Regions from separate parts of the Metasolibacillus sp. FSL H7-0170 genome, predicted to be linked through region 1. Evidence: riboswitches for the same ligand, from Rfam matches in the RefSeq annotation. Region 1 holds a riboswitch; the other holds the start of a gene.

Region 1 (8,042 bases):
TAGAGGCCATTATGTATGGGATTGCCATTGCCACTATGATTGTAGCGGTTATGCTTTGGTTTAGTTGCTATAATGCAGTGATTACATCTGACAAGTTTATTTATTTGTTCGGAAAAGTGGCGCCAGCCTTATCTCTCACACTGTCGATTTCATTACGCCTAGTTCCGCGTTTTCGCCATCAGCTAGCACAAATCGTACAAGCGCAAAAAGTTATTGGCATGGACTATACGGCTGGCTCATTTTGGCATCGCATCAAATGTACTGTGCGTATAATATCTATTTTAATTACTTGGGCATTGGATAATGCTATTGATACTGCTGATTCTATGAAGGCGCGTGGCTACGGAATAAAAAAGCGAACTGCCTTTTCACTTTTTATTTTTGAACGGCGCGATGGCTTCGTCTTGGCACTTATTCTATTGCTTTTTCTGAGTAATCTAGCCGCAAGCTTCATCGGCACAACATCTTTTTATTTTTATCCAACATTTGGAGCAATTAAATGGGATAGTGGAAGTATTTTATTTTATAGTAGCTATTTCCTTCTACTTTCCATTCCATTAGCAATCGAAATCTGGGGGGCATTAAAATGGCGTTCATTAAAATCGACAATATGAGCTTTACATACCCTAATGAAGCACATTCTGTATTAAAAAATATTAATCTAACAATTGAGCAAGGAGAATTTATAGTACTTATCGGTCAATCAGGCTGCGGAAAAAGTACATTACTGCGCCATTTTAAGCGAGAGTTGCGCCCACACGGAAATAAGACAGGAACTATTTTCTACAAAGGCTGTGATATACAGCAGCTAGATGCAGAAGTTGCTGCTACTGATATTGGCTATGTGTTCCAGCATCCCGATAATCAAATTGTGACAGATAAAGTATGGCATGAACTTGCCTTTGGATTAGAGAGCCTCGGCCTCGACTCACCAACAATTCGTCGTAGAGTAGCTGAGATGGCTAATTTTTTCGGCATCCATAAATGGTTTCATCAAAAAACAACAGCGCTCTCTGGGGGGCAAAAACAGCTCTTAAACTTAGCATCAATTATGGTCATGCAGCCAAAATTATTGCTGCTTGATGAGCCAACATCACAATTAGACCCAATAGCTGCCTTGGAATTTATTCAAACATTGCATCGCTTAAATAAAGAATTAGGCATTACAATTATTTTAATTGAGCACCGTTTAGAAGAAGTGTTACCACTTGCCGACCGAGTATTTATTATGGATGAGGGCAGCATTTTATTCGACGGTCCACCAAAGGCAATTTTAAAGAAGCTACCAGCGAATCATGCGATGCTGACAGCACTGCCGACCGCAATGAAGATTTTCCATCTACTGAACGGAGTAGGGCCCGTCCCTCTTACAATCCGCGAGGGACAACGCTGGCTTAGCAACCAGCAATTCAACGCTGCCTCATCGCATATGCTAGCAACAACAGAAAAAAATACAGCAAATATTGTATTAGAGGCAAAGGATGTTGCCTTTCGCTACGAAAAAAATGGTTTAGATATTGTTCAGCATTTTAATCTACAAGTAAGGGAATGTGAGTTTTTAACAATTATCGGTGGTAATGGCACTGGGAAATCTACAGTGCTTGCTATTTTAGCAGGACTCCAAAAGCCTTATCGTGGCAAATTATTATTATTTAATAAAGCTTTAAAAAGCTACAGCAACAAAGAATTGTATCAGCAATATTTAACTTTATTACCGCAGGACCCAAAATCATTATTTGTACAAAAAACAGTTCGCCAAGAGCTAGATGATATGGCTTATTTACATAAAATAGAAGATAGAAAAATACAAGAGACGATTCAATTATTTAACTTAACACATTTGCTTCATCGACATCCGTATGATTTAAGCGGTGGGGAACAGCAAAAATTAGCACTTGCAAAGCTTTTATTAATGGAACCTAAAATTCTGCTACTAGATGAACCGACAAAAGGACTAGATGCACATGCAAAAGAAGAACTCGCGAAAATAATAAAGGATTTACAAGTAAAAGGTATGACCATTATTATGGTGACACATGATATTGAATTTTCAGCCCAATATAGCAGTAGATGTGCCTTGTTTTTTGATGGCAATATCGTATCAGAGGATGAGCCTCGCGCGTTTTATAGTGGAAACAGCTTTTATACAACGGCTGCCCATCGAATAACAAGAGAACAATTGAGCAATGCCATTACATGTGAGGATGTCGTTACTTTATGTCAAAAAACATTCGTTTAATCATCTCTCTATTTGTCATCTTAGTGTTAATTCCTCTTACTTTATATGCGGGTATTACATTATTTGCTGATAGGAAATATTATTTTATTTCAATTGTCATTATAATTTTAGCATCTGTTCCCTTTTTCCTGTCATTTGAACGGAGAAAGCCTCAGCCGCGCGAAATTTTAGTAATAGCCGTAATGTCTGCTATTTCAGTGGCGGGTCGAGCGTTATTTGTCATTACCCCCGGCTTCAAGCCGGTCGCTGCAATCACAGCGATTACAGGTTTTTCACTTGGAGCGGAGGCAGGTTTTTTAACAGGAGCCATTTCTGCATTAGTATCAAATATGTTTTTTGGACAGGGTCCTTGGACGCCATTTCAAATGTTTATGTGGGGAATGATTGGCTTTATAGCAGGTTTGCTCGGTAAAACAGGTATCATGCATAAAAAAATTCCTCTTATTTTATTCGGTATTTTTGCAGGCGTTTTCTTTTCCTTCGGTATGGACATTTGGGGAACGATTTCCATGTACGGTGTTTTCAGCTGGGAAGCTTATGTACTTGCGTTAACTTCCGCTGTACCATTTATGATTGTTTATGCTGTTTCCAATGTGATTTTTTTATTATTATTAGAAAAGCCTATAAGGGAAAAACTCGAGCGTATTAAAAATAAATATGGCGTATTGGCTTCCAAATAAGCCCAATTGAAAAATGAGAATGAGTTAGGCTTGCTTTCATGCTAGTTGAAATAGAAGTGACAAGTGCCCCCGTAAACCTTCTAACGAAAATACATTAGTTGGAGGAAATGCGCCAACCGCAATGGAAATCAGCGCTCTATTAAGCACATTCTTAAAATAAAACAGTTGAAATTTGCATAAAATATGTTATCGTAAAATCATAATCGAATATGATGGTTAAATGAGTGCTTAGCAATGCTGAGGTAAAAGGGAAATTAGTGAGAAGCTAATGCAGCCCCCGCTACTGTAAGTGCAGATGAAATCACGAAAATCACTGTTCAAGCGAATGGGAAGATGTGAAAGTAAAAAGAAGCACGAGCCAGGAAACCTGCTCGTTTAATTAGTCACTTGCTTTTCGGAGGGAGAAGTATAGGCGAGACATCAAATGTAAGGAATGTGTATATACGAATATATACGCACTTTTTAAACATGGAATCTCATAGCCTGTATCTCTTCACTTTTAGAGATACAGCTTTTTTATTTTTAAGCACGTTAGACCATGAGGAGGGCTCATATGATTTTATTTATAGAAGGAATAAATGAAACTCGAGAATTAGCTGTCACTTTACAACAACAAGGGCACACTCTTATCACAAAAGGTACTTGCCTGGCTGGCACCTTTTTAATTAGCGATTTATCAGTTAATGAAATAGTTGATATGATTACACAACACGAGATTACTTGTGTTGTCGATGCTAGTCATCCCTTTGCTGAAGAAGCATCAAAAACAGCTATGGAAGCTGCTATCAATTGTGGAGTATCCTATGTGCGTTATGAACAACCTCAATTGCTTATGTAATCAATTACAATGTGACGCAATTGATTGTTAGTTGAACCAATCGGGCTTTTACGGGTAGTTAATCTCTCACTTATCCTTTAGCGTATTTTCACTTAAATCTTGCAGTGGCCGTCTTACTGCCCGTTAATGCGGGATAAAGTGAACCTTCAATCCGTGGATGCTTTTCTCCACGGATTGTTAGTTGAACCACTCGGGCATTTACGGGCAGTTAATCTCCCACTTATCCTTAGCATATTTTCACATAAGTTTTGAAGTGGGCGTCTTACTGCCCGTTAATGCGGGACAAACTATAAGTGATATTTTTCATTGCCATCTTTTAATGTTTTAAGTAAGATAAAAACAAGCTTTCATATTACATTATGAGGGAGGATGGGTGAAAATGAGTGAACAACAATTATTAAACGCTGGTTATCGTAAATATAGTGGAGAAAAAATCGACGTTTTTTACTCAAAGGATTTATGTGAGCATGTTGGGAACTGTGTTAAAGGGAGCATTGATGTGTTCAATCCAAAAAGAAAACCGTGGGTACTAGTAGATGCTAAATCTGCTGATGAGGTAGCTCGTATTATTGACACATGCCCAACAAAGGCGTTGCAATATGTCTTTAGGAAGGAAGCAATTATGGAAATTACTATTGAAGAAAAACGAGTTATCGCTACAAAAGATGGTGTAGAACTTGGCGAGATGACATTCGTCAATTCCAACGATAAGTTTTATATTATTGACCATACGGGTGTTTATGATGCTGCACGTGGGTTAGGTGTCGGTAAAAAAATGGTACAGGCATTTGTTGAACATGCACGCACAAACAATATAAAGATACTTCCATTATGCCCATTCGCTAAAGCTGAGTTTGAAAAAAATCACGAGAGCTATGCGGATGTCTTGCATTCTTAATGTAGTAACGGCTCCCCATGCTTCTTCTGTGAAGAATGCGAAGCCGTAGCAAAGTGATATTGCTTTCCACGACAAAAAGAAGGTGTCTCAAAATAGCTTTTCAAACACCCTCTTTCTGTATATAAAATTCCATTGATTATAGGCTCACTTTATTATCAAGAATGTAAGTGACACGCTACTGCCCTTGAGTCATTTGTAAATTGTAGTTGTGGCTGCTCCGTTTTGCATTTTTCCATTGCAAATGGGCAGCGAGTATGAAAGTGGCAGCCAGTTGGTGGTGATGTTGGACTTGGCAAATCTCCTTTTATAATGATGCGCTCTTTACTTTTTTCCTCTGTTACTTGAGGTACTGCTGAGATAAGCGCCTCTGTATAAGGATGTAAAGGTTTGGAAAATATCGTTTCCGTATCGCCAATTTCTACAATTCTCCCTAAATACATAACCATTATTCGGTCTGCTATATATTGAACAACAGAAAGGTCATGCGTGATAAACATATAGGTTAAATCATATTCCTCTTGTAAATCCTTCAGTAAATTCAATATTTGAGCTTGGACAGATATATCGAGTGCTGAGACAGGTTCATCTGCAATAATTAACTTCGGATTTAAGACAAGCGCTCTAGCTATCCCGATACGCTGACGTTGACCGCCACTGAATTCATGTGGGTATCGCGATAAATAGGATTCGTCTAACCCCACATCTTTCATAATGTTTTTAATAATTTTTTGCCGTTCCTGCTTTGTTCCAATTTTATGAACAATTAATGGCTCTAATAAGGTTCTCTCAATCGTCCATCTAGGATTTAAGCTTGCGTAAGGGTCTTGGAAAATCATTTGCATACTGCGACGTACTTCCTTTAATTTTGGTCCTTTGCAATTCATTAAAGACTTGCCCTCAAGCAAAATATCACCTGTTGTAGCTTCTAATAATTGAATAATGACTTTAGCTAAAGTTGATTTTCCGCAGCCACTTTCACCAACAATCCCTAATGTTTCGCCTTTTTTAATATGAAAATCGACATTATCAACAGCCTTTACAACTGTAGCACCCGCTTTGTTTTTTTTCATCGGATAATATTTTTTGAGCTCTTTTACATTTAGTATTACTTCATCCTTGATTTCCATTCGTACTCACCGCCTCGTTTTCATATAACCAACAAGCAACGCTCGTCTGATTTTCTTGAGTTATTAATTCAGGTGGTACTTCATGACATTTTTTCATTGCTTGTGGACAACGATCCGCAAATCTACAGCCTTTAGACCAATTTCCCGGTCTTGGCACGTTTCCTTTAATATACGATAATCGTGCTTGTCCAGCTGCTGTTGTTGGTAAAGATGCTAATAATCCTTGTGTATAAGGATGTAAAGGCTTATGCAATACATCCTTAACCTTACCTATTTCTACAATGCGCCCAGCATACATAACCGCTACACGATCACAGGATTCATGTACAACACCTAAATCATGTGTGATTAACATCAATGCCATATTATTATTTGCCTGAATTTCTTTAATTAAATCTATAATTTGTGCTTGTATCGTAACATCTAAAGCGGTAGTCGGTTCATCTGCTATAAGTAATTTAGGCTTGCATATAATTGCCATAGCAATCATAATTCTTTGACGCATACCGCCTGATAACTGGTGAGGATAGTTTTTTACGATTTCTTCAGGTCTTGATATGCCGACTTGTTTAATTAATTGAATAATTTCTTCTTTTCGCTCTGATTTATTTAATTTCGTATGAATTTTTAATACTTCTTCGATTTGTTTCCCTATTTTCATTACAGGATTTAAAGCAGTCATAGGTTCTTGGAAGATCATCGACAACTCAACAGCTCGTATTTTTTTATATTCTTTTCGTGTTAATTGGCTTAAATCATATTGCTCCGCAAAGCATAATGTATCAGCCTGTATTGTTAGCGGTTTTTTTATTAAACCCATAATCGAAAGCGCTGTTAATGACTTACCACATCCACTCTCACCAACAATGCCTATCGATTCTCGTTCATATATATCAAATGAAATCCCATCAACAATATTCACTTTGTCCTTCTCTTTATGAAATGAAGTTGACAAATTATTTACCTCTAATACTTTTTGTGTCAATTGAATCCCTCCTCACCTTCATAGCACTGTTTAAATTTTTGCTACTTGTTTCAATGCCTTTTCCATTGCCGCCTCAAGTATCGTTAACTCCTTGTCCTCATGTGCCAATGAAATAGCATGATGAGACAATGGCTTTGCTAAGCAGTACAATTGGTCGCCCTGCATTGATTGAATAAAAGCGATGTATTGCTCTGCATTCCCATGTGCAGCCTCACGATAATTTGTTGGCTTCTCTTTTGTAAAATACCAATGAATATGCCCACCCTTTCCAACCATATGCGCATCAATGTTTAGCTCGCTTGCCTTAGAATTAAAGAATTTGATTAATCTTTCTGTACGTTCATCCAATTTTTGTAATACATTTTCTTCTTCATATACTTCGAAAAATGCTAAAGCTGCTGCTAAAGAAGATTGATGACCATTGTATGTTCCAACAAACGCATAACCGCCTGGTTTCGCCTCCGCAATTTGCATAATTTCTTTTTTACCAGCTACCGCTGATAATGGAAAACCATTTGCAATTGCTTTACCAAAAGTTGATAAATCAGGCGTCACACCAATTCTTTTTTGATAGCCGCCTTCTGATTCCCTAAAGCCTGTTAATAGCTCATCGAAAATAAGAACAATATTGTATTTTGTACATAGTTCTCTTACAGCCTTTAAAAATTCAATATTTCCAGATATATAGCCTATATCAATTAATGTTGGCTCTAACACAAGCGCAGCTAAACGCTCATGATTTTCCTCAATAATTTTTTGTGTTGCTTCAATATTATTAAAAGGAATCACAACTGTACTTTCTACAATTTTTTGATTTAAGCCTGTCGAGCCTGGTAACGGATTTGGTTTATCTGCTTCTCCCGCCTGTGATAAATCTGCCCAAGTGCTGACATTGACTACATCACTCCAACCATTATACGCACCTTCCACAACAGCTACATCTTGCTTATTTGTATAAGAGCGAGCCATCATAATTGCATGTAGCACTGCCTCCGTACCTGTATTTGAAAATCTAACTTGCTCAGCAGTTGGCACAAACTCTAAAAACTTTTTAGCTACCTTTACTGATAATGGTGTTTCAACCCCTGTAATAATGCCAGATTCTAAATTGGCATGATATTTCTCCATAAATTTTTTATGATTATGCCCTAAAATAATTGCACCATTGCCTAACACAATATCTAGGTATTCATTGCCATCTAAATCCGTTAAGTATGCACCATTTCCCTTTTTATAATATGTAGGATGTGGTGCAACAAAACGGCTGTTTGAATT
Region 2 (8,042 bases), 1.6 Mb from region 1:
TGTCTTTCCCCCTCATGAATTACTATATTAAGCAAACCCCTTTGTGTGCTTTCCCCTATTATTATAAAGTGTAATCTTCTATAAGTCATATTGTAATTTGTGAATGAGCATTCAGTCAATACTATTTTTATTATTTCTTATCTATTCAAGGCATTTCGAATACTCTCAAGAGCTAAATTCCATGTTTTTTAGAGTTTATTCTATGTTTTCTGGGATTTATTCCATGTTTTCCTGAGTTTATTCCATGTTTGCAAAGGTTTATTCTACGTTCTCAAATTTATCCTTATTTCAGCTAGTGCTCAAAAAGCGCCCAAAACCTCGCAATTGCAAGGATTTTGGACGCTTTCTCCACTTCTTATTTAAACACATCTGCACTGCGAATGTATTCTATATCTGAAACTTTTAGTCTCACGTTTACTACTCGCGCGGCAGCGAATAAGTAGTCTGAAAGTCGATTCAAATATTTTTGTACGACTGGTGATACATCATTATCAGCCTTCATTAATGTTACCGTTTGGCGCTCTGCTCGGCGCGCTATTGTACGGGCAATATGAAGTGTGGCTGCAGCAGGCGAGCCACCAGGTAAAATGAAGCGGCGCAGTGGAGGTGCTTCCTCAACTAAAATGTCGATGCGAGCTTCCATTGTTTCGATTGGTGCTTCTGTTAGCTTGTAAACACGCTCTTTCATTACATTGGCTAAATCGCCACCACCATCAAATAATTCATGCTGAATGCTTTCTAAATCCGCTAAAATATCTTGGAACAATTCTTTCTCTAGCTCCGTCATCGCTTTACCAATAATTGAATTTAGCTCATCCATTGTGCCGTATGCCTCTACGCGTAAATCGTCCTTGTCTACTCGGCGTCCAATAATGCTTGTTTTACCTGTGTCCCCTTTTTTTGTATACAGTTTCATTTCACTCATCCTTCCTTTTTGTATTTTGCAATTGCTTTCGATGTCGCATCGAAAACGCCTCGCCCAATCCATTTACCCACTTTTGTAATAGGTCCTGCATAGGGCAGTTCTTCCCCGCTTTGTGTTGCGGCAATTAAAAGGCTATCTGTACTCGTACCTGTCGCGATTGTACCTGTTCGAGCATCTTGAATGTTTTGCTCTGCTAATGCCCTTGTTTTTGCTTCTGTTGCTGTAATCATCGCTTGATAGAATGCTTCATCAGATAGCTTCCCATTAATAATAACCCATGTATTGATTGTTCCGATATGCGGCTGCTCCTCTTGCTCATAGGCTCTTGTCACATCTACAGCATTGTCTATGCCGGCTGTGACTGCAATGAGCACAAGTCCATCCGCATATGATTCAATTACAGCATTTTTTGCAGCAAGTGCTGTAAGCATAACCACTGTATTCGTCAGCACCAAGTTATGAGCCCTTAAAAATGACTCTACCTCGTCCTTCATATTTTCAGCATGATAAGTAGTTTCGACAGTGCGATTAATAAAGGTCGTATACCAGCCCATACCTGCATTATAAACTGCTGATGATACAACCTTTAGCGGTGCCTCCGCTTGAAAGTGCACATAGCTGTCCGTTATTGCGAAATGCTCCTTCGTCACCGGCGCGAATACATTTTCCTGCTTGAGCCTTGGTAGCTGCGTTACTTGAGGCTTTGGTAGCTCTGGATGTGCATATGTAGTCACCCTTGCCCCGTAGACCTCTGCAATTTGCGCTTCTAGTAACACCTCATGCGGCTTGCCGAATGCCTTGACTTGCCCCTTATCCATTAACAAAAGCTCGTCACAATACAATGCTGCTAAGTTCATATCGTGAAAAACTGATACTACCGTTAATTCACATTCTAACGCTTGTTTGCGAATCATATCTAATATTTGCTGCTGATGCGCAATATCTAAATGATTTGTCGGCTCATCAAGCAATAAAAGATTCGCACATTGCGCAAGTGCCTGTGCGATAAAAGTGCGCTGCTGCTCACCGCCCGATAAATATTCCAAATAAGCATGCTCATATTGTTGCACACCTGTTTGTCGCATCGCCGTTTGTACAGCCTGCTCATCTTGCTCCGACCAACTGGCAAAGAAACTAGATTGATGCGGATAACGACCGAGCGACACCGCATCACGTACAGAATTGGAAAAAGCGTTAGCATGTAACTGAGGCAGTACAGCCATTTTTTTCGCAAGCTCCTTCGTTGAATAGGCATCAATTCCCTTACCATCGAGTAAAATTTGTCCACTTATTGTAGGTAAAACGCCGCTAATCACCTTTAACAATGTAGATTTGCCACTACCATTCGGTCCGAGAATCCCCAGTATTTTCCCTTTAGATACTGTGAATGAAACATTTTTAATAATCGGTGTCGCACCGTAGCCACCAGAAATTTGCTCTACTTGTAGCATTATGCTCCCCCTTTTCTACGTTGCTTGTAAAAAATATAAGCAAAAATGGGCGCACCGATAAATGCTGTAATGACCCCAATAGGCAGCTCTGTTGGGGCAATGATTGTACGTGACACTAAATCGCAAATCACGAGAAGGCTTGCGCCATTAATGAGCGATAAAATTAGCAGCAAACGGTGGTCTGCTCCGACAAGCATGCGCACCATATGTGGCACGACAAGCCCAACGAAACCAATCGTACCAGAGACGGCAACCGCAGCACCTGTCAGTATAGAACCACCAGCTAAAATAATATATTTACTGCGCTTCACATCAACGCCTAAATGCTTTGCACGCTCTTCTCCGTAAACCATCGCATTCAGCTCACGACGGTTTAACCAAATTAAAAGTACACCGATAATAACGAACGGGATAATCATTTGCACATATGGCCAGCCGCGCATCGAAACGCTACCAAGTAGCCAGCCCATAATCATTCGTAGCTGCTCCCCTGTCAACGCAATCATTAAAGAAATACAGGAACCTAAAAAAGAGCTAAAAATAACCCCAGTTAATATTAATGTCTCCATTTTCATCGTTCGGTCAACAAGGCGCGCAAAAGTCATCACAATGATCATTGTTATCGCTGCGCCAAGCATACTAAAAATCGGCAATGTGAAAACGCCAAGCATCGGAAGCGATACTGAAAAATAAATAGTTGCCACTGCACCGACAGAGGCCCCTGACGAGATACCGAGCGTATATGGATCAGCGAGTGGGTTTTTTAATAAACCTTGAAATGCCGCCCCCGCTATCGCCAGCGACGCACCAACGAGCGCAGCAAGCATTACTCTAGGCATTCGAATATTCCATAAAATACTGTAGGCGGTTGGGTCAGCCTCTCTATCCCATAAAGTAGATAGCGGTATGTTCACTGAACCTACCGCAACTCCTAACCATATACTTATGAGTAGTAATGCAATTGATATGACATATGCAATTACTGCCTTTTTATTTTGACTCAAATAGAATCGCCTGCCTTTAAATAAACGCTTATTCTGGAGTAGGGCTATCCAAAAAGGGAATTTTGTATTGGTATCGTATTAAAAGGGAGATTTTCGTTTCTTCTCTATCGCTTAGGAATATAAACCTTTTACCAAAGAGTCATCGTCCAAAACGCTGATTATAGACGTTTTTTTAGATGTCCCCTTTATTTGGAATAATCAACAAATGTTCAATTTCTTATAATTCTTTTAGGCAGCCCTCATCCAGACTTATCCCGCATTAACGGGCAGTAAAACGCCCACTTCAAGACTTAAGTGACAATACGTTAAAAGATAAGTGCGAGATTAACTGCCCGTAAATGCCCGAGTGGGTCAACTAACAATCAGTGGGGATGAGGAATCCCACTGATTGAAGTTTCACTTTATTTAAAAATTTCTGGATACATTGCCTTTGCAATTGATTCTACCCCATCCGCAATGCGAGGACCTTGACGGCTTGTCATACTGCCATCTACAGTGTAAACTGCGCCGTTTTTCACCGCATCCATTTCAGCAAATGCTGGGTTATTTAAAACTGCGTCCACATCTTCTGCGTATGTCACGATAATTGTGCTTGGATTGCTTGCAACAAAATCCTCTGGACTATACATTGGCCATTCATCCGCTTCAACAACGTTTTTAATATTGATTGCTTTTAGCATCTCATCCATAAATGTGTTTTGACCAACTGCATAAATATCTGGTGTCATACCAACAACAACGAAAGCTGATTTTTCTTCTTGTCCTTCCACTTTTGCCTGTATATCAGCTAGCTTCGTTTTAATAGATTCCACCATTTTCTCTGCTTCTTCTACTTTACCTGTTAAAGTACCGATTTGTTCCATTGTCATATATGTTTCTTCAAATGTTGCCGCATTTTTAACGACGAACACCGTTACGCCCGCTGCTTCTAATTGCTCTAATGCTGGCTCAACTGCGAACATGCTTGATTCATGTGCAAAAACAATATCGGGCTGTAAGGAGACGATTTTTTCAACATTGTATTCCATGCTACCGACTCTTTCTTTTTCAGCTACTGCTGGTGGATAATCATCAATATCGTTGACGCCAACAACCTCATTTTCTAAATTTAAAGCAAATAAAATTTCTGTATTTGATGGTGTTAAAGAGATGATTTTTTCTGGTGCATGCTCAAGCGTAACCTCTCTGCCTAAAGCATCTGTTACTGTCGCAGGAAAGGCTGCTGCGAGCTCGTCCGTTTCTTGCTGTACTTCTGTTTGCTGCTCATCTTGCGTTTGTGGCTCCTTATTGTCATCCTGTCCACACGCTGCAAGCAAGCCTGTTGCTAACAGCATCGTCATTATAATTGACCAAAACTTTTTCACTTCTAATTCCTCCTAATTAAACAAAATAACAAAAAAATCCCTCGACAAATACGAGAGATTATAATAGGGCACTATTAAAATAGCGGCGCCACCCTATCCTCGTAGGTTGTCATTGGCTTTACACGAAAGGCAGGTCTCCTGGCTTATGCATCATACATCTCTAGCGCCTTCCCAAAAATTCAGTGGCATACCGCTAGAAACTAGCATTTACAGTGGCGGGACCGCATCAGATTTTCACTGATTTCCCTTTTACTCCTTATCATCTACAAGGAACCTTTTGTGCTTCACTATGAACTTTTTTATCTTTGACAATGAATAAAATCTCAATGTCTCCACTTTAATTATAGCGAAAAAATTGAGATTGTGTAGGTGCTAAATATGGTAGTTATACTCTTCAGGTAGTACGCGACGTAAAAACTGCTTTGTGCGCTCCTCTTTTGGTTGTACAAAAATCTCATGCGCGGAGCCTTCCTCAACAATTTGACCTCCATCCATAAAAATGACATGGCTTGCTACATCTCGCGCAAATGACATTTCATGTGTGACGACAATCATCGTTGTGCCAGACTTCGCGATTGTTTTCATGACCTCTAAAACTTCCCCTACAAGCTCGGGGTCAAGCGCTGATGTCGGCTCATCAAATAAAATTACATCAGGCGATAATACAATAGCTCGGGCTATACCAACCCGCTGCTGCTGACCACCAGATAATTGACTTGGGTAGGCATCATATTTATGCGTCAAACCTACTTGATCGAGTGCCTCTTTCGCAAGTCCATACGCCTGCTCCTTATTCATTTTCCTACCTATAATTAAGCCTTCTGCGACATTTTCCAGTGCCGTTTTATTATGAAATAAATTATAATTTTGAAATACAAAGGCGGTTTTTTTACGTACAGCAAGCACTTCCTTTTTAGAGGCATTTTTTAAATCAACTGTTATTTCACCAAAGCTCGCCGTTCCTTTATCCGCACGCTCCAAAAAATTAATACAGCGCAGCAATGTTGTTTTACCTGAACCACTGGGACCTAAAATAACAACAACATCCCCTTTTGAAACAGTTAAATCAACGCCCTTTAAAATCTCATTGCGCCCGAATGATTTATGAATATTTGTAATTTGTAGCATCAGCTCTCCCCCTTTACATTTAACTTTGAAGATTCATTTTATAGCGACTTAAATAGCGTTCATAGCGTTTAAATAAATACTCTACCGTCATACATAAAATTAAATAAACGATGAAAATATCGATATATGCCTCTAAATAATTGTAGCCAACATTAGCAGCAACCTTCGCCTTCAATGTAATTTCCTGTAACGAAATGGCATAACCAAGCGATGTCGCCTTAATCAAATTAATCGTTGCTGTACATAAATTAGGTAGCGCCACTACCAAAGATTGTGGAATCACAATACGCCAGTAAGCCTGTGCCGTTGTCAAGCCAACAGAATGCGCCGCCTCTAGCTGCCCTTTAGGAACAGTTTGCAATGCAGAGCGGAACACCTCAGTTAAAACTGCGGCTGTATTGAACGTAAATATAATAAGGGCATACCATAATGGATTCACATCATAAATGGAGTAATTGATATTATATTTTTCAAATAGACCTGCTAAAATGAGTGGGATGCTGCTGTAGAGCACAAAAATTTGAATAATTACTGGCGTGCCACGCACAAAAGACACATAAATTTTTGTTAAACGGTTAATAATCGGCACTTCATAAATACGCGACATGGCAAGTAGAAAAGCTAAAGGTATTGCTAATATAAGCGATACAATCGTTACCAATAACGCAATTGGCACACCGCTCACCGCAACCCAAAAGGTATTTATTAAAAATGCTATATTAATAAAATCCATGCACATCACTCCTTATGTTGCCTTGATTGAGCTCTTCCCTTTGCTAAATGCTCGCTCCAATTTTGCAAATAGCTTCTCTAACGTAATCGACAAAATCCAATAAATAATAGCTAAAGCCATAAAAATTTCTAACGTATGCGTACCATAGTTATTCGCAATAATTAAATTTGCCTTTCCTACAATATCGATAAAGCCTATCGTATAGGCAAGTGCCCCTTCCTGTAATACCGCAATTAAGCCATTTCCAAAATTCGGTATGGCAACAACAAATGCTTGTGGAAAAACAATGCGTCGATAGGCTTGCAGTGGTGTGAGACCGACGCTAACAGCTGCCTCATGCTGTCCTCTATCAATTGCTAAATAAGAAGAACGAATTACCTCGGACATCATCGCCGCAAACTGTAAGCTAAATGTTATCACTACAAAAACACCTGTATGCACATTATGCAAATTGATATTTAATAAATTTTCAGCGAATGCCGGAACCCCGTAGTACACAAGAAATAATAATACAATTGAAGGCGTACAACGGATAATTGTTGTATAGCCATTCGCAAGCCAACGCAGCAATGCATGATTGCTTAATTTCGCCATCGCTAACACCAATCCAGCAGCACTACCAAAAGCGACCGCAAGAGCAGCAACATATAATGTCACAAATAAAAATGGCAATAGCTGTGGAAGCGCTGACCATAAATAAATGATATCAAAGTATTTTTCCATTCATCTCACCACCGATTCATTATGTATGCAGCTATTGGGAAAGCAGTTTGCATATGCTCTCCCTTAGCTAATCAATTCATCTAACGTTTTACAGAATCTAACACTTTGAATAAATCCTTACCGTAAAATTGTTCGCTTAGCTTATTTAGCGCATCCGTTTCCTTTAACTGCTGAATTGCTTTATCATAGGCATCTGCGAATTCCTGCTCCTTTTTATTAAATAGCGGCCATGTTTTAATTACTGCAAACTCGTTATACACAACATCATCCTTTAAATGATGATACGGGCCGCCCTCCGTTAATACTTGACCGTTAAAGCTACCTTCGATTTGTACACCACCATCTACACGCCCTTCATTCACCCATTGCACAACATCAACCGAAAACTCCTCCCCTGCCTGTAGCTTGACTTGGTTATCCGGATTCGCTTCATTGTATTCAGCAATGACTGTATACTGGGCGTTATTTGCCGCGATTGGCGCTAGCGTAAACCCTGCTGAAGCAAAGTCGCTCAAATTTTTAATATGGGCATTTTCTTTTTTTACAACAAGCCCTGCACTACTTAATCCTAAAAACTCCTGTGGAAAAATAAATTTTGCTGTTCGCTCCTCTGTCCAGAAGGCATTTTTCACACCTACCTGATACTTCCCTTGCTCAACACCGATTAATAAATCATCGTTCGACGTTCCAACAAATTCAAACTCGTAATCTTCT

Evidence for each region. A riboswitch is a leader RNA that binds a small molecule or an ion and turns the genes downstream of it on or off. The one in region 1 is predicted to bind cobalamin.
Region 2: another riboswitch for cobalamin. It lies ahead of MHH70_RS08995 (ABC transporter substrate-binding protein); the one in region 1 lies ahead of MHH70_RS16755 (precorrin-6A/cobalt-precorrin-6A reductase).

What each region holds. Positions count from the first base shown of each region.
Region 1 is NZ_CP151964.1:3,580,956-3,588,997, reverse strand. Features, by position in the region: gene MHH70_RS16770 (energy-coupling factor transporter transmembrane component T) at 1-614, shown strand, start outside; gene MHH70_RS16765 (energy-coupling factor transporter ATPase) at 587-2,239, shown strand; gene MHH70_RS16760 (ECF transporter S component) at 2,218-2,919, shown strand; cobalamin riboswitch at 3,125-3,309, shown strand; gene MHH70_RS16755 (precorrin-6A/cobalt-precorrin-6A reductase) at 3,473-3,757, shown strand; partial or broken gene MHH70_RS16750 ((4Fe-4S)-binding protein) at 4,137-4,349, shown strand; gene MHH70_RS16745 (GNAT family N-acetyltransferase) at 4,380-4,655, shown strand; gene MHH70_RS16740 (dipeptide ABC transporter ATP-binding protein) at 4,811-5,782, opposite strand; gene MHH70_RS16735 (ABC transporter ATP-binding protein) at 5,766-6,767, opposite strand; gene MHH70_RS16730 (aminotransferase class III-fold pyridoxal phosphate-dependent enzyme) at 6,798-8,042, opposite strand, start outside.
Region 2 is NZ_CP151964.1:1,934,261-1,942,302, forward strand. Features, by position in the region: gene MHH70_RS08980 (cob(I)yrinic acid a,c-diamide adenosyltransferase) at 356-916, opposite strand; gene MHH70_RS08985 (adenosylcobinamide amidohydrolase) at 922-2,376, opposite strand; gene MHH70_RS08990 (iron ABC transporter permease) at 2,376-3,380, opposite strand; gene MHH70_RS08995 (ABC transporter substrate-binding protein) at 3,782-4,744, opposite strand; cobalamin riboswitch at 4,855-5,037, opposite strand; gene MHH70_RS09000 (amino acid ABC transporter ATP-binding protein) at 5,117-5,872, opposite strand; gene MHH70_RS09005 (amino acid ABC transporter permease) at 5,892-6,605, opposite strand; gene MHH70_RS09010 (amino acid ABC transporter permease) at 6,618-7,328, opposite strand; gene MHH70_RS09015 (transporter substrate-binding domain-containing protein) at 7,409-8,042, opposite strand, start outside.